2 regions of the Thioalkalivibrio sulfidiphilus HL-EbGr7 genome follow, and region 1 is predicted to be linked to the other one. Evidence: predicted binding sites of a transcription regulator. Region 1 holds the regulator's gene; the other holds the start of a gene.
The links. The regulator FliA, encoded in region 1, starts transcription of late flagellar genes. The targets are predictions, from matches to a motif close to GCTAAAGTTNNNNNNNNNNCNGCCGATA.

Region 1 (5,607 bases):
TTGTGCGAAGCGGCCGGTGCTGCGGCCAGCGCGGGCGCGCTGCCACCGGACTGCATGGCATCCAGGAGGGCCTCGAATTCCTCGTCGGTGATGTCGCCATCGCCGGCCGGCACGGCAGGGCTGGCAGACACAGGCGGGGCAGGCTCGGGGGCGGGCGGAGGCGCCTCGGCGACGGGAGACGGCGCAGGCGCGGCGTCCGCGGGCCCGGTCATGGATTCCAGCCGCGTCAGCAGCTCGGGATCCGCGGGCCCCGGCTCGACGCCGCCGCGGATCTCGCCGAACATGCGGTTGACCACGTCCAGCACCTGCAGCACGGCGTCCATGAGCGCGCCATCCACCTGGCGCTGGCCCTGGCGCAGCACGTTGAACACGTCTTCGGCCCGGTGGCACACCGCCACCAGGTGGGTGAGATTGAGGAATCCCGCGCCGCCCTTGATGGTGTGGAAGCTGCGAAACACCGCATTGAGCAGGTCACGGTCGGTGGGGTTGCGCTCCAGTTCCACCAGCTGCTCACTGAGCCCTTCCAGCAGTTCCCCGGCCTCCACCAGAAAGTCCTGCAGAATCTCGTCATCGCTATCCAGACTCATCCCCTACCCCTTCTCGTTATGCGCTTGGCAACGTGCTCAGAATCCCAGGCTGGACAGCAGATCGTCCACGTCGTCCTGGCCGCTGACCACATCGCTGGCACCGGCGGTGCCCGGCACCGCCGGACCCATACCCTTGTTCTGATCCTCGGCGCGCTTGTCCTGCATTTTTTTCTGATCCGGCGTGGAGAGCCGCTCGCCGGAGATGCGCACCAGGCCCACCAGGTTTTGCTCCACGTCCTGCACCAGGTTGATGACACGGCGGATCACCTGTCCGGTCAGATCCTGGAAGTCCTGGGCCATGAGCACGTCGGACAGATTGCGGCGGATGGCCTCGGCATCGTCGTGCACCCGGGCCAGGAACTCGCCCAGTTCCCCGCTCAGCTGCCTGAATTCCTCGGCGGAGAGCTCGCGTGCACGGAAACGCTGCCAGTGCCGGGCCAGATCGCCTGCCCGGCTGGAGAGTTGCTCCGACATGGGCAGGCTCGCTTCCACGGCATTGAGGGTGCGGTGTGCCGCATCCTCGGTCAGGCTGACCACGTAGTTGAGTCGTTCCTTGGCGTCCGGGATGTCGGTCTGGGTCAGCTCGGAGAGACGCGAGTCCAGACGGAATGCATTGAGGGCCTCATGCAGATCCCGGGTCAGCCTACCCAGCTCCTGGAACAGCAGGCTCTCGTGCATGCGGCCCAGTTCCTCGATCAGCCGGGCGGCAGATTCCTCGTCACCGGCCTCGATGTGGCTGACCAGCTGACGGGCCTTCTGCAGCTGCTGGGCCTTGATCTCGGCGGCCTTCTCCTCCAAGCCCGGCGTGTCCATGTCGCTCAGCCCCCCGCGTTGATGCGTTCGAAGATCTTCTCGATCTTCTCGCGCAGGGTTTCGGCGGTGAACGGCTTGATGATGTAGCCGTTGACCCCGGCCTGGGCGGCCTCGACGATCTGCTCGCGCTTGGCCTCGGCGGTCACCAGCAGCACCGGCATGGTCTTGAGTTTTTCGTCGGCGCGCACGGCCTTGAGCAGGTCGATGCCCGGCATGTTGGGCATGTTCCAGTCGGTGATCAGGAAGTCGAAGTTGCCGTTCTGCAGCATGGGCAGGGCCGTGCTACCGTCATCGGCCTCGCTGGTGTTGTTGAAGCCGAGATCCCGCAGCAGATTCTTGATGATGCGTCGCATCGTGGAGAAATCGTCCACGATCAGGATCTTCATATTCTTGTCCACACTGACCTCCGCCTGATTCAGATTGCATCCGGCTGACCCTGGGGGAACCGGGGGTTGAAGTGATTCAATCTCACGCCCCGCGTGGCATCACTGCCGCGCAGGTCAATAATTCATTTCTGCTCGCTCGAATGACCGGTCCAGTCGCTCATGCGCGCCCGCAGGCGCACCAGGGCCTGGCCGTGGAGCTGGCAGACCCGGGACTCGCTGACACCGAGCACCTCGCCGATCTCACGCAGGTTGAGTTCGTCGTCGTAATAGAGCGACATCACCAGCCGCTCACGCTCCGGCAGCGCGCCCACCTCCCGGGCCAGCGCCGCCCTGAAACCATCGGACTGCAGGGCCTCGAAGGGGCTCGGCTCGTCCCCGGGCAGCAGGTCCTCGCCCTCGGAGTCCGGCTCGAAGATGTCCTCGAAGCTCAGCACCTTGCAGGAGGCGGCATCGCTGACCATGTGCTGGTACTCGTCCAGGCTCACGCCCAGTTCCGCGGCCACCTCCGCCGGCTGCGCCTCGCGGCCCAGGCGGTTCTCCACCAGGCGCATGGCCTCGCTCACCCGGCGCGCGTTGCGATGTACCGAGCGCGGCGTCCAGTCGGAGCGTCGCACCTCGTCGAGCATGGCGCCGCGGATGCGGATCCCCGCATAGGTCTCGAAACTGGCCCCCTGGGTCGCGTCGTACTGCTGCGCTGCCTCGAGCAGACCCACCACACCGGCCTGGATCAGGTCGTCCACCTGCACGCTGGAAGGCAGCCGACCCAGCAGGTGGTAGGCAATGCGCTTGACCAGCGGCACATGCGCATCCACCAGGCGGTTGCGGTCCAGGAGTTCGCTCGAGTACATGGCGGCTAATCCGTTAATGACAGGGCCTCCCTGTCATTAGAGCCCGAACCCACCAGCCGCTCAACAAAGAACTCGATGCGCCCGCTTCCACCGGCGGGTATGGGCCATGTATCGGCCTTGCGGGCCAATTCCTTGAATGCGCGCGCCGCCGGGCTGGACGGATAGGCCTCGGTGACCGCCTTCTGGCGCTGCACGGCCTTGCGCAGGTATTCGTCGTGGGGGATGGCCCCGGCGTAGTCCAGGGTCACGTCCAGGAACCGGTCGCACACGGCCACCAGCTTGGCGAACAACTGCCTGCCCTCGTCGGGACCACGCACCATGTTGGCCACCACGCGCATGCGGCTGATGCCGTGATCCCGGCTCAGCACCTTGATCAGGGCGTAGGCATCGGTGATTGAGGCCGGCTCGTCGCAGACCACCACCAGCACCTCCTGCACGGCGCGGCAGAAGCTCAGCACGCTATCATGCAGGCCAGCGGCGGTATCCACGATGAGCACGTCCACCGGACGGCTCAGCTCACTGAAGGCGCGGATGATGCCGACGTGCTCGGCCGGATCCAGCCCGGCCATGCGCGCCACGCCCGAGGCGGCGGGCACGATGGTGATGCCGGCGGGCCCATCCACCAGGATCTCGTCCAGGCCCAGGTCTCCCTTGAGCACGTGGGAGAGGTTGGCCCGGGGCTGCAGGCCCAGCAGCACGTCCACGTTGGCGAGCCCCAGGTCCGCGTCCATGAGCATCACCGAGCGCCCACCCTGGGCAAGCGCCACGGACAGGTTTACGGAGACATTGGTCTTGCCCACGCCGCCCTTGCCGCTGGCCACCGCGATCACCTGCACGGGACGCGGCGCGTTCATGCGGCGCAGACCATCGGCCTGATCGTTGACCTGATCACTGTATCTGGGCATGGGCGTGTCGATTCACTTTCCGGGGCGCCATGGACGGGCGGAGCCCGCGGGCGCGTTGCTGTCGGTCCGAGGCCAGGGACACCGCGCGACTCACCAGGCGCTGCACCCGTGCCGGTTGCAGGTCCTCCGGTACCCGCTGCCCTTCGCTCACATAGAGCAGGGGTAGATCGCCGTGACTCAGGGCGGAGAGTACCGGTCCGAGACTGGCGGCCTCGTCCACCTTGGTGAGCACGGCGCCGGTGAGCGGCAAATGACCGAAGGCGCGGAAGGTTTCTTCCAGTACCGCCTGCTGGGCATTGGCGGCCACCACCAGTAGCGTGCGCAGACGCGGAATGGCCGCCAGCCCGGCCATCTCCTCCGCCAGGCGCAGGTCCCGCTGGCTCATGCCGGCGGTATCCACGAAGATCCGTTGCTTGTCGCCAAGCCCCAATAGGATATCGCCCAACTGGCGCCCTGTCTGCGCCAGATGGACCGGCACGCCGAGGATCTGACCGAAGGTCTGCAATTGACGATAAGCGCCGATGCGATAGGCATCGGTGGTCACCAGCGCGATGGAACCGCGCCCGTGACGCTGCACATGACGGGCCGCGAGCTTGGCCACGGTGGTGGTCTTGCCCACGCCGCTCGGTCCCACCAGGGCGATGACACCCTCCCCGTCAAGCAAAGCCTCACCGGCCACCGGGATGCGCGTGGCCAGGCCGTAGAGCCCCTCGCGCCAGGCCTGTTCCGGACTCTGAATCTGGCGCACGCCCTCGGCGATCTCCTGGGACAGGGCCTCGTCGAGACCCAGGGCGCCGAGACGCTTGATCAGCTGGGCGCGGTGTGGGTCACGACGCTTCAGGTCATTCCAGGCAAAGCTGGCCAGCTGGTCCTGGAGCATGCCCCGCAGGGTCTCGATCTCCTGCTGCATGGCCACCAGGGCCGGATCCTGGGACCAGACGATCTCCCGGGCAGGCTCACGGCGCGGGCGTGCCTCGGATGCGGGCGCGGGGGTGGGGATCATGATGGGCTCCACCACCTCCGGGGCCGCCTCGCGCAGCGCGGCCAGGGGCGGCTCGGGCGCGGCCTTCGCAACAGCAGGTGCCGGCTCCCGGCCCATATCGCTCAGCAGTTGCTCGTCGAAGTCCACCGCCGAGACGATCTCGATGCCTCCCTCCACCTTACGGCTGGAGAGGATCACCGCATCGTCGCCCTGCTCCTCGCGCACCATCCGCATGGCCTGGCGCATGTCCCGTGCAAAAAATCGTCTGATCTTCATCGCATGTCACTCGACCGAGTTTCTGAAGTGAGAAGTGTGAATCGGGAAGTGGGAAAAATCCCCGGCCTGCCAATTCACACCTCGCTCGCTGTATTTGCCGTTACTTCTCACTTCCCAATTCAACCTTCCTACTTCCCTTCCCGTCCCACCGTGGCCACCACCCGGATGCGCTTGTTGTCCGGGATCTCGGTGTAGGCCAGCACGTGCAGGCCGCGCACCGCGGAGCGGAGCCACCGGGACATCCAGGCGCGGATGTCCGGGGAGACCACCACCACCGAGGGTTCGCCGGCCATCTCCTGGCGCTGTGCCGCCTCGGCGATGGACTTCTGCAGCCGTTCGGCGAGACCCGGCTCGATGCCGAGACCGCCGCCACCGGCGCCCTGGGAAGACTTCTGCAAGATCTGTTCCAGGGAGGGGTCCAGAGCGATCAGAGGCAGCTCCGGCGCGGTGCCGATGATGTTTTGCACGATGGAGCGGGACAGGGCCACGCGCACGGCGGCGGTCAGGACGCCGGGATCCTGACTCTTGGCGCCGTGTTCCGCCAAGGTTTCGGCGATGCTGCGCATGTCACGCACGGAGATCTGCTCGGCCAGCAGGTTCTGCATCACCTTGAGCACCACCCCCAGGTTGAGGGTCTTGGGCACCAGGTTCTCCACCAGCTTGGGCGAGTGCTTGCCCAGCACGTCGAGCAGGTGCTGCACCTCCTCGTGGCCAAGCATCTCGTGGGCATGTTCCTTGAGCAGCTGGGACAGGTGGGTGGCCACCACGGTGCCGGCGTCCACCACCGTGTAGCCCAGGCCCTGGGCCTGC
Region 2 (5,607 bases), 130 kb from region 1:
CAGCTTGTTCATGATGTCTGCACTGATGGCGCTGGCGCTGTTCATCTCAGGCCTCCTGTTACGACTGACCCAGCTGCAGGGTGCGCAGCAGGAGCTGTTTGGTGGTATTCATCACTTCCACGTTGTTCTGGTAGGAACGTGACGCGGAGATCATGTTGGCCATCTCCTCCACCACGCTGACGTTGGGCTTGAAGATGTAGCCCTGCTCGTTGGCAAGCGGGTGGTTGGGCGCATATTCGGCCACCGGCTCCGCCTGGCTCTCCAGCACATTGACCACCCGCACCGGCGTTGCGGAGCCGCTCTGGCCCGCCGCCTGCAGCACCGAGGCAAACACCGGATGCTTGGCCCGGTAGGCCCCCTCCGGGGTCTGGCTGGCCACCTGGGCGTTGGCCATGTTGCTGGCGATGGCGTTGAGGCGCACGGACTGGGCGCTGAGCGCCGAGCCGGAGACATCAAAGATCTTGAACAGGTTGCTCATGGGCTATCACTCCCCCTTGAGCGCGGTGCGCAGACCGCGGAATCGGCTGTTGAGGAAATCCAGGCTCGCCTGGTACTGCACGGCATTCTCCGAGAACGCCGCCTGCTCCAGCTGCGCGTCCACGGTGTTGCCATCCAGGGAGGGCTGGTTGGGTATGCGGTAGAGCGGCTCGCCGCCCACGCCACCGCCCTGCACGGACAGATGGCTCGCGTGGGTGCGCATCAGACCCACGCCCCCGCCCTGGGCCTGACTCAGGGCGGCACGGAAGTCGATGTCCCGCGCCTTGTAGTTGGGGGTATCGGCGTTGGCCAGGTTGGAGGCCAGGAGTTCCAGGCGCCGGGAGCGCAACTGCAGCGCATCGGCGTGGATACCCAGGGCCTTGTCGAAGGACAGTGACATGCCTGCTTCACCTCGTGAGTCTTGTCTGCACGAAAGCAATGCAACAGGCATGCCATGATTTAATCTGTATTTATTTCAATGAGTTATTGGATAGACAGCGGGATGTGACGACTTGATGGCGGCAACAATCCGCCACGGCAGCGGGGCTCAGGCCTGGAAGGACGGGATTTTGACGCCCGGATCCGGGCATCCCGGATCAGCGTTTGCGGTACACCACGCCGGGGTTGCAGCGCACCATCTCGAAGGCGTCGGAATAGTTGGCCATGGACTCGGAAGCCCCCAGGAACAGATAGCCGCCGGGGTTGAGGATCTGGGCGATGCGCTTGAGGATGTCGCGCTTGGATTCCGCCGAGAAATAGATCAGCACGTTGCGGCAGAACACCACGTCGAACTTGCCCAGCAGGGTATAGCTGTCGAGCAGATTGAACTCGCGAAAGCTCGCCCGGGCACGGATCTCCGGGCGCAGCTGCCAGCGGTTGTCCTGCTGCACGAAGAAGCGGTCGCGCCGCTCCTGGGACAGGCCGCGGCCCACGGACAGGCTGTCGTAGGTGGCCTCGCGGGCATCACGCACGATGGCCGTGGAGATGTCGGTACCCACGATCTGCACGTTCTTCAGCACCCCCGGACGGGCCTGCTGGAATTCGCTCACGATCATGCTGATGGAGTAGGCCTCCTGACCGCTGGAGCAGGCCGCCGACCAGATCTTCACCGGGTTGACGCCTTTCTTGCCCAGCTCCGGAAAGATGGTGTCCTTGAGGATGTCGAAGGGGAAGACGTCGCGAAACCAGTAGGTCTCGTTGGTGGTCATGGCCTCGATGACCCGCTCGCGCAACCCGGGCCGGGATCCGGTCTTGAGCAGGCGCAGCAGTTCGCTCACCGAACCCACGGAAAACTCACCCATCAGCCGGGACAGTCGGCTGGTCACCAGGTAATGCTTGTTGTCGCCGAGCACCAGGCCGCAGCTCTTTTCCAGGAACAGACGGAAGTCCTCGTAGTCCTGGGGCTGGATGGCAGTGGATGACAAGGGGTCGCTCTCCTGGTTTGTGCCGGTTGCGGGCACTGGCAGTATAACGGTCACGGGCCGGTCATGGGCACACTTGCCGGGGCGGCAAGATCTTGCCGCCCCGGCAATCGACGGGGGTACATCTCGGCCGCCACGGTGCCTCAGGAATCGGCGCTGCCCTTGATGTGTTCAAGCACGGCAGCGGCCAGTTCATCGGGATTGAACTTGGGCAAAAACCGGTTGGCGCCAGCGCGCTGCACCATGGCGGCATTGAAGGACCCGCTCAGTGAGGAATGCAGGATCACGTGCAACCCGGCCAGCTCCGGTACCTTGCGCAGTTCCGAGGTCAGGGTGTAGCCGTCCATCTCCGGCATCTCAATGTCGGAGAGCAGCAGGGCGATCTGGTCGTCGATGGAACCGGTCACCGCGGTCAGTTCCTTGAGGGTGTCCAGGGCCTCCCGGCCGTCCTTGACGATGATGCTCTCTACCCCGATCTCGTCGAGAGAACGCTTGATCTGTTTGCGGGCCACCGAGGAGTCATCGGCCACCAGTACCCGGCGCACACGCCCGGAGGCCTCCTGGCCGGCCTGGGCGATCTCGGCGGAGACGCCCTTGGCGGGTCCGGTGACCAGTTCGAGCACCTTCTCCACGTCGACGATCTCCACCAGCTTGTTGTCCACGTTGGTGACCGCGGTCAGGTAGCTGCCCTTTTCCGTGCCCTTGGGGGGCGGCCGGATGGCATCCCAGTTGAGATTGACGATGCGGTCCACCGCGGACACCAGGAAGCCCTGCACCGTGCGGTTGAACTCGGTCATGATGACGAAGGTGCCCTCGGTCTTGGGCAGCGGGGCCTTACCGATGGCCTTGGCCATGTCGATCAGCGGTACCGTGCTGCCCCGGATGTGGGCGATGCCCGCCACCACCGGGTGGGAGTCCGGCATGCGCTTGAGGGGCGGACAGGGAATGACCTCGCGGACCTTGAAGACATTGATGCCGAACAGCTGCTTGTCACCCAGGTGAAACATGAGCAGTTCGAGGCGGTTCTGCCCCACCAGCTGGGTACGACGGTTGACTTCATCAAGCACACCGGTCATGGAACTCTCCCGAGGTTGGCGCAAGGGTGCGGCGCTTTTCTTGTCCATTATGGACAACTCTATCGGCCTTGCGCAGATTTCCTTGAGCGGGACCATGGCATGCCTCTTGCAAGCTCACTGCCATGATGTGCTATACCGTCAACAACTCGACACTCAGTGACCGGCCCGGGCCAGGACCCACGGGCGGACCTCGCTCAAAGACACGCAGGGTCTCGGCCGCGGGCGTGTTGCTGTGCCTCACGGCGTGGCTGATCAGTACACCCGCGCTGGCCCACGAACCCCACGAACGCATCCTAGACACGGCCACCCGCTACATGGCTGAGCAGGCCCGCGCGGCCCACGGTGAGGCCTTCGAGGTCACGGTCTCGCCGGGCCGCCTCGATCCCCGCCTGCGCCTGCGCGCCTGCGAGCAGGGCCTGGAACCCTTCACCTCCCCGGGTGCCCGCCTGGCGGGCAACAGCACCGTGGGCATCCGCTGCCTGGGCCCGGTGACCTGGTCCCTGTACGTCCCCGTGCATGTGGCGGTCCATGGCGAGGTGGTGGTCCTGGGCCATCCCCTGCCCCGGGGCATGCAGCTGGAGGCCCAGCATCTGCGCCTGGAACGCCATGACGTCGGCGCCCTGCCCGGCGGCTACCTCAACGACCTGGAACTGGCCCGGGACATGGTCTTGCGCCGTGCCCTGCCCGCCGGTACCGTGCTCACGCCCCAGATGGTAGAGCCCCCCCGGCTGGTGCGCCGGGGTCAGCGGGTCACCCTGCTGGCCGAAGGCAGCGCCGTGAACGTGCGGGTGGAAGGCGAGGCCCTGGCCGACGGCAGCCGGGGCGAACGGGTCCAGGTGCGCAACCTCTCCTCCCGTCGGGTGGTCGAAGGGGTCGTGCTCTCCCACGGTGTCGTGGGTGTTAGAATGTGACCCAATACCGTAATCCAGGCCTCAAGAATCCCCTGTTGCTGCCGATAATGTGTTCAACAGGGAACAGCCCCAGGGCCAGAGGATTCAACAATGTCCATTGATATCAAAAACTTGAGTCAGACACAGGCCCGCGCCACCGGCGATGGCCGCGCCGTGTCCGACAGCCGCGGCTCCCGCGGTGGTGAGGCCGGGGGCAGCACCTCCTCGCGCAGCAGCGACGACCAGGTGACCCTGACCGACACCGCTCGTCGGCTCAGCGACCTGACCCAGACCGCCAGCGCCCAGCCCGCCGTGGACAGCCAGCGGGTGGCCGAGATCCGCCAGGCCATCGCCGACGGCAGCTACCAGGTGAACGCCGAGCGGGTGGCCGACAAGCTCATGCAGACCGAGGACCTTCTCTGACGCCATGCACGCCAGCGCCCAGAGACTCGACACACTGCTCAACCAGGCCGTCCGCGAGGCCTGCCTGCTGGAATCCGCCCTGGAACGTGAGAGCAATGCCCTGGCAGAGCGCGATCTTCAGGCCCTGAACCAGGCGGTGGCCGAGAAGCAGCAACTGGTCGTGTCCCTGGAACGCCTCACCCGCGAGCAGACCCAGCTGATGCGTACCGCCGGCTTCGACGCCGACGCCGCCGGCATGGCCGCCTGCCTGCGCGCCTGGGACGAACAAGGTCTCATGTCGCCCCTCTGGGACCGTCTGCAGACGGTCATGGGCCGCTGCAAGCGGCTCAACCAGATCAACGGCGGCGTGGTGGAAACCCAGCGCCAGCAGGTGGACCAGGCGATCCACATCCTGCGCGGCGAAGATCCCCGCACGGAACTCTACGGCCCCTCCGGCCATACCGTCACCGGCGACGCCTCCCGGCACATCTCCAAGGCCTGACAAGCGGTCCATCAACGGACCGGCCTTCCGTGTTACATTGGCCCCGGGCTGGCAGCGCGACACCTCGCAGCTGCCGTAATAACCAAGACAAACAACAGAGGCGGCCCCAGCGCAGGGCTCCCGATCCAGCATGAACGAAACCCCGGCAGTGCCGCCCTCCCCCGAGGTTGAGGGCAGCCTCAACGAGCAGATCAGCCACCGGCGGCGCATCCTCGCGGTGCTCGATGCCATGAAGGACGGCCGTGCCCTGCTGAGCGCGCGCATCGAGAACCAGCGCGGTTACTTCAACACCACCCTGCTCAAGATCGACGCCGAGAAGGGCTACGTCTTCCTGGACGAACTGGCGCCGGCCGACGGCCATGAAAAGATCGCCGTGGGTCAGACCCTGCACCTGTACGGCTTCTACAACAACCTCCCCGCCCACTTCGCCATCGAGGTGATCCACGTGGGCGAGCACGAAGGCATCGCCTTCTATGCGGGTCCACTGCCCAAGCTCATCCACTATCAGCAGAAACGCGCCCATTTCCGCGCCTACGTGGGGCTGGGCAAGGAACTGAAGGTGCGTCTGCGCAAGGGCGACGGAGCCCAGATCAGCGGACGTCTGCAGGACATCTCCCTGGGCGGCTTCGGGGCCCTGATGCCCGCCGACAGCGTCTTCGAGGATCTCGAGATCGTCGAGGTGGAAGCCCTGGAGCTGCCGGATCACCACGCCATCGCCTGCAGTGCCGAGATCCGTCACAGCCACCCCACCCAGGGCCGGGTGCACATCGGCGCGCGCTTCACCCAGCTCGCACCCCAGGCCGAACGGCAACTGCTGCAGGCGATCGTGGAACTGGAAC

Region 2: the regulator FliA is predicted to act here: its motif matches at 3,035-3,062, upstream of TGR7_RS06080 (chemotaxis protein).

What each region holds. Positions count from the first base shown of each region.
Region 1 covers NC_011901.1:1,434,990-1,440,596, reverse strand. The annotation lists gene TGR7_RS06720 (chemotaxis protein CheA) at 1-587, opposite strand, end outside; gene TGR7_RS06715 (protein phosphatase CheZ) at 624-1,385, opposite strand; gene cheY (chemotaxis response regulator CheY) at 1,406-1,786, opposite strand; gene TGR7_RS06705 (RNA polymerase sigma factor FliA) at 1,909-2,634, opposite strand; gene TGR7_RS06700 (MinD/ParA family protein) at 2,640-3,539, opposite strand; gene flhF (flagellar biosynthesis GTPase FlhF) at 3,523-4,797, opposite strand; gene flhA (flagellar biosynthesis protein FlhA) at 4,926-5,607, opposite strand, start outside.
Region 2 covers NC_011901.1:1,302,309-1,307,915, reverse strand. The annotation lists gene TGR7_RS06100 (flagellar hook assembly protein FlgD) at 1-45, opposite strand, end outside; gene flgC (flagellar basal body rod protein FlgC) at 59-478, opposite strand; gene flgB (flagellar basal body rod protein FlgB) at 485-877, opposite strand; gene TGR7_RS06085 (CheR family methyltransferase) at 1,074-1,901, opposite strand; gene TGR7_RS06080 (chemotaxis protein) at 2,042-2,974, opposite strand; gene flgA (flagellar basal body P-ring formation chaperone FlgA) at 3,199-3,885, shown strand; gene flgM (flagellar biosynthesis anti-sigma factor FlgM) at 3,997-4,287, shown strand; gene TGR7_RS06065 (flagella synthesis protein FlgN) at 4,292-4,768, shown strand; gene TGR7_RS06060 (flagellar brake protein) at 4,899-5,607, shown strand, end outside.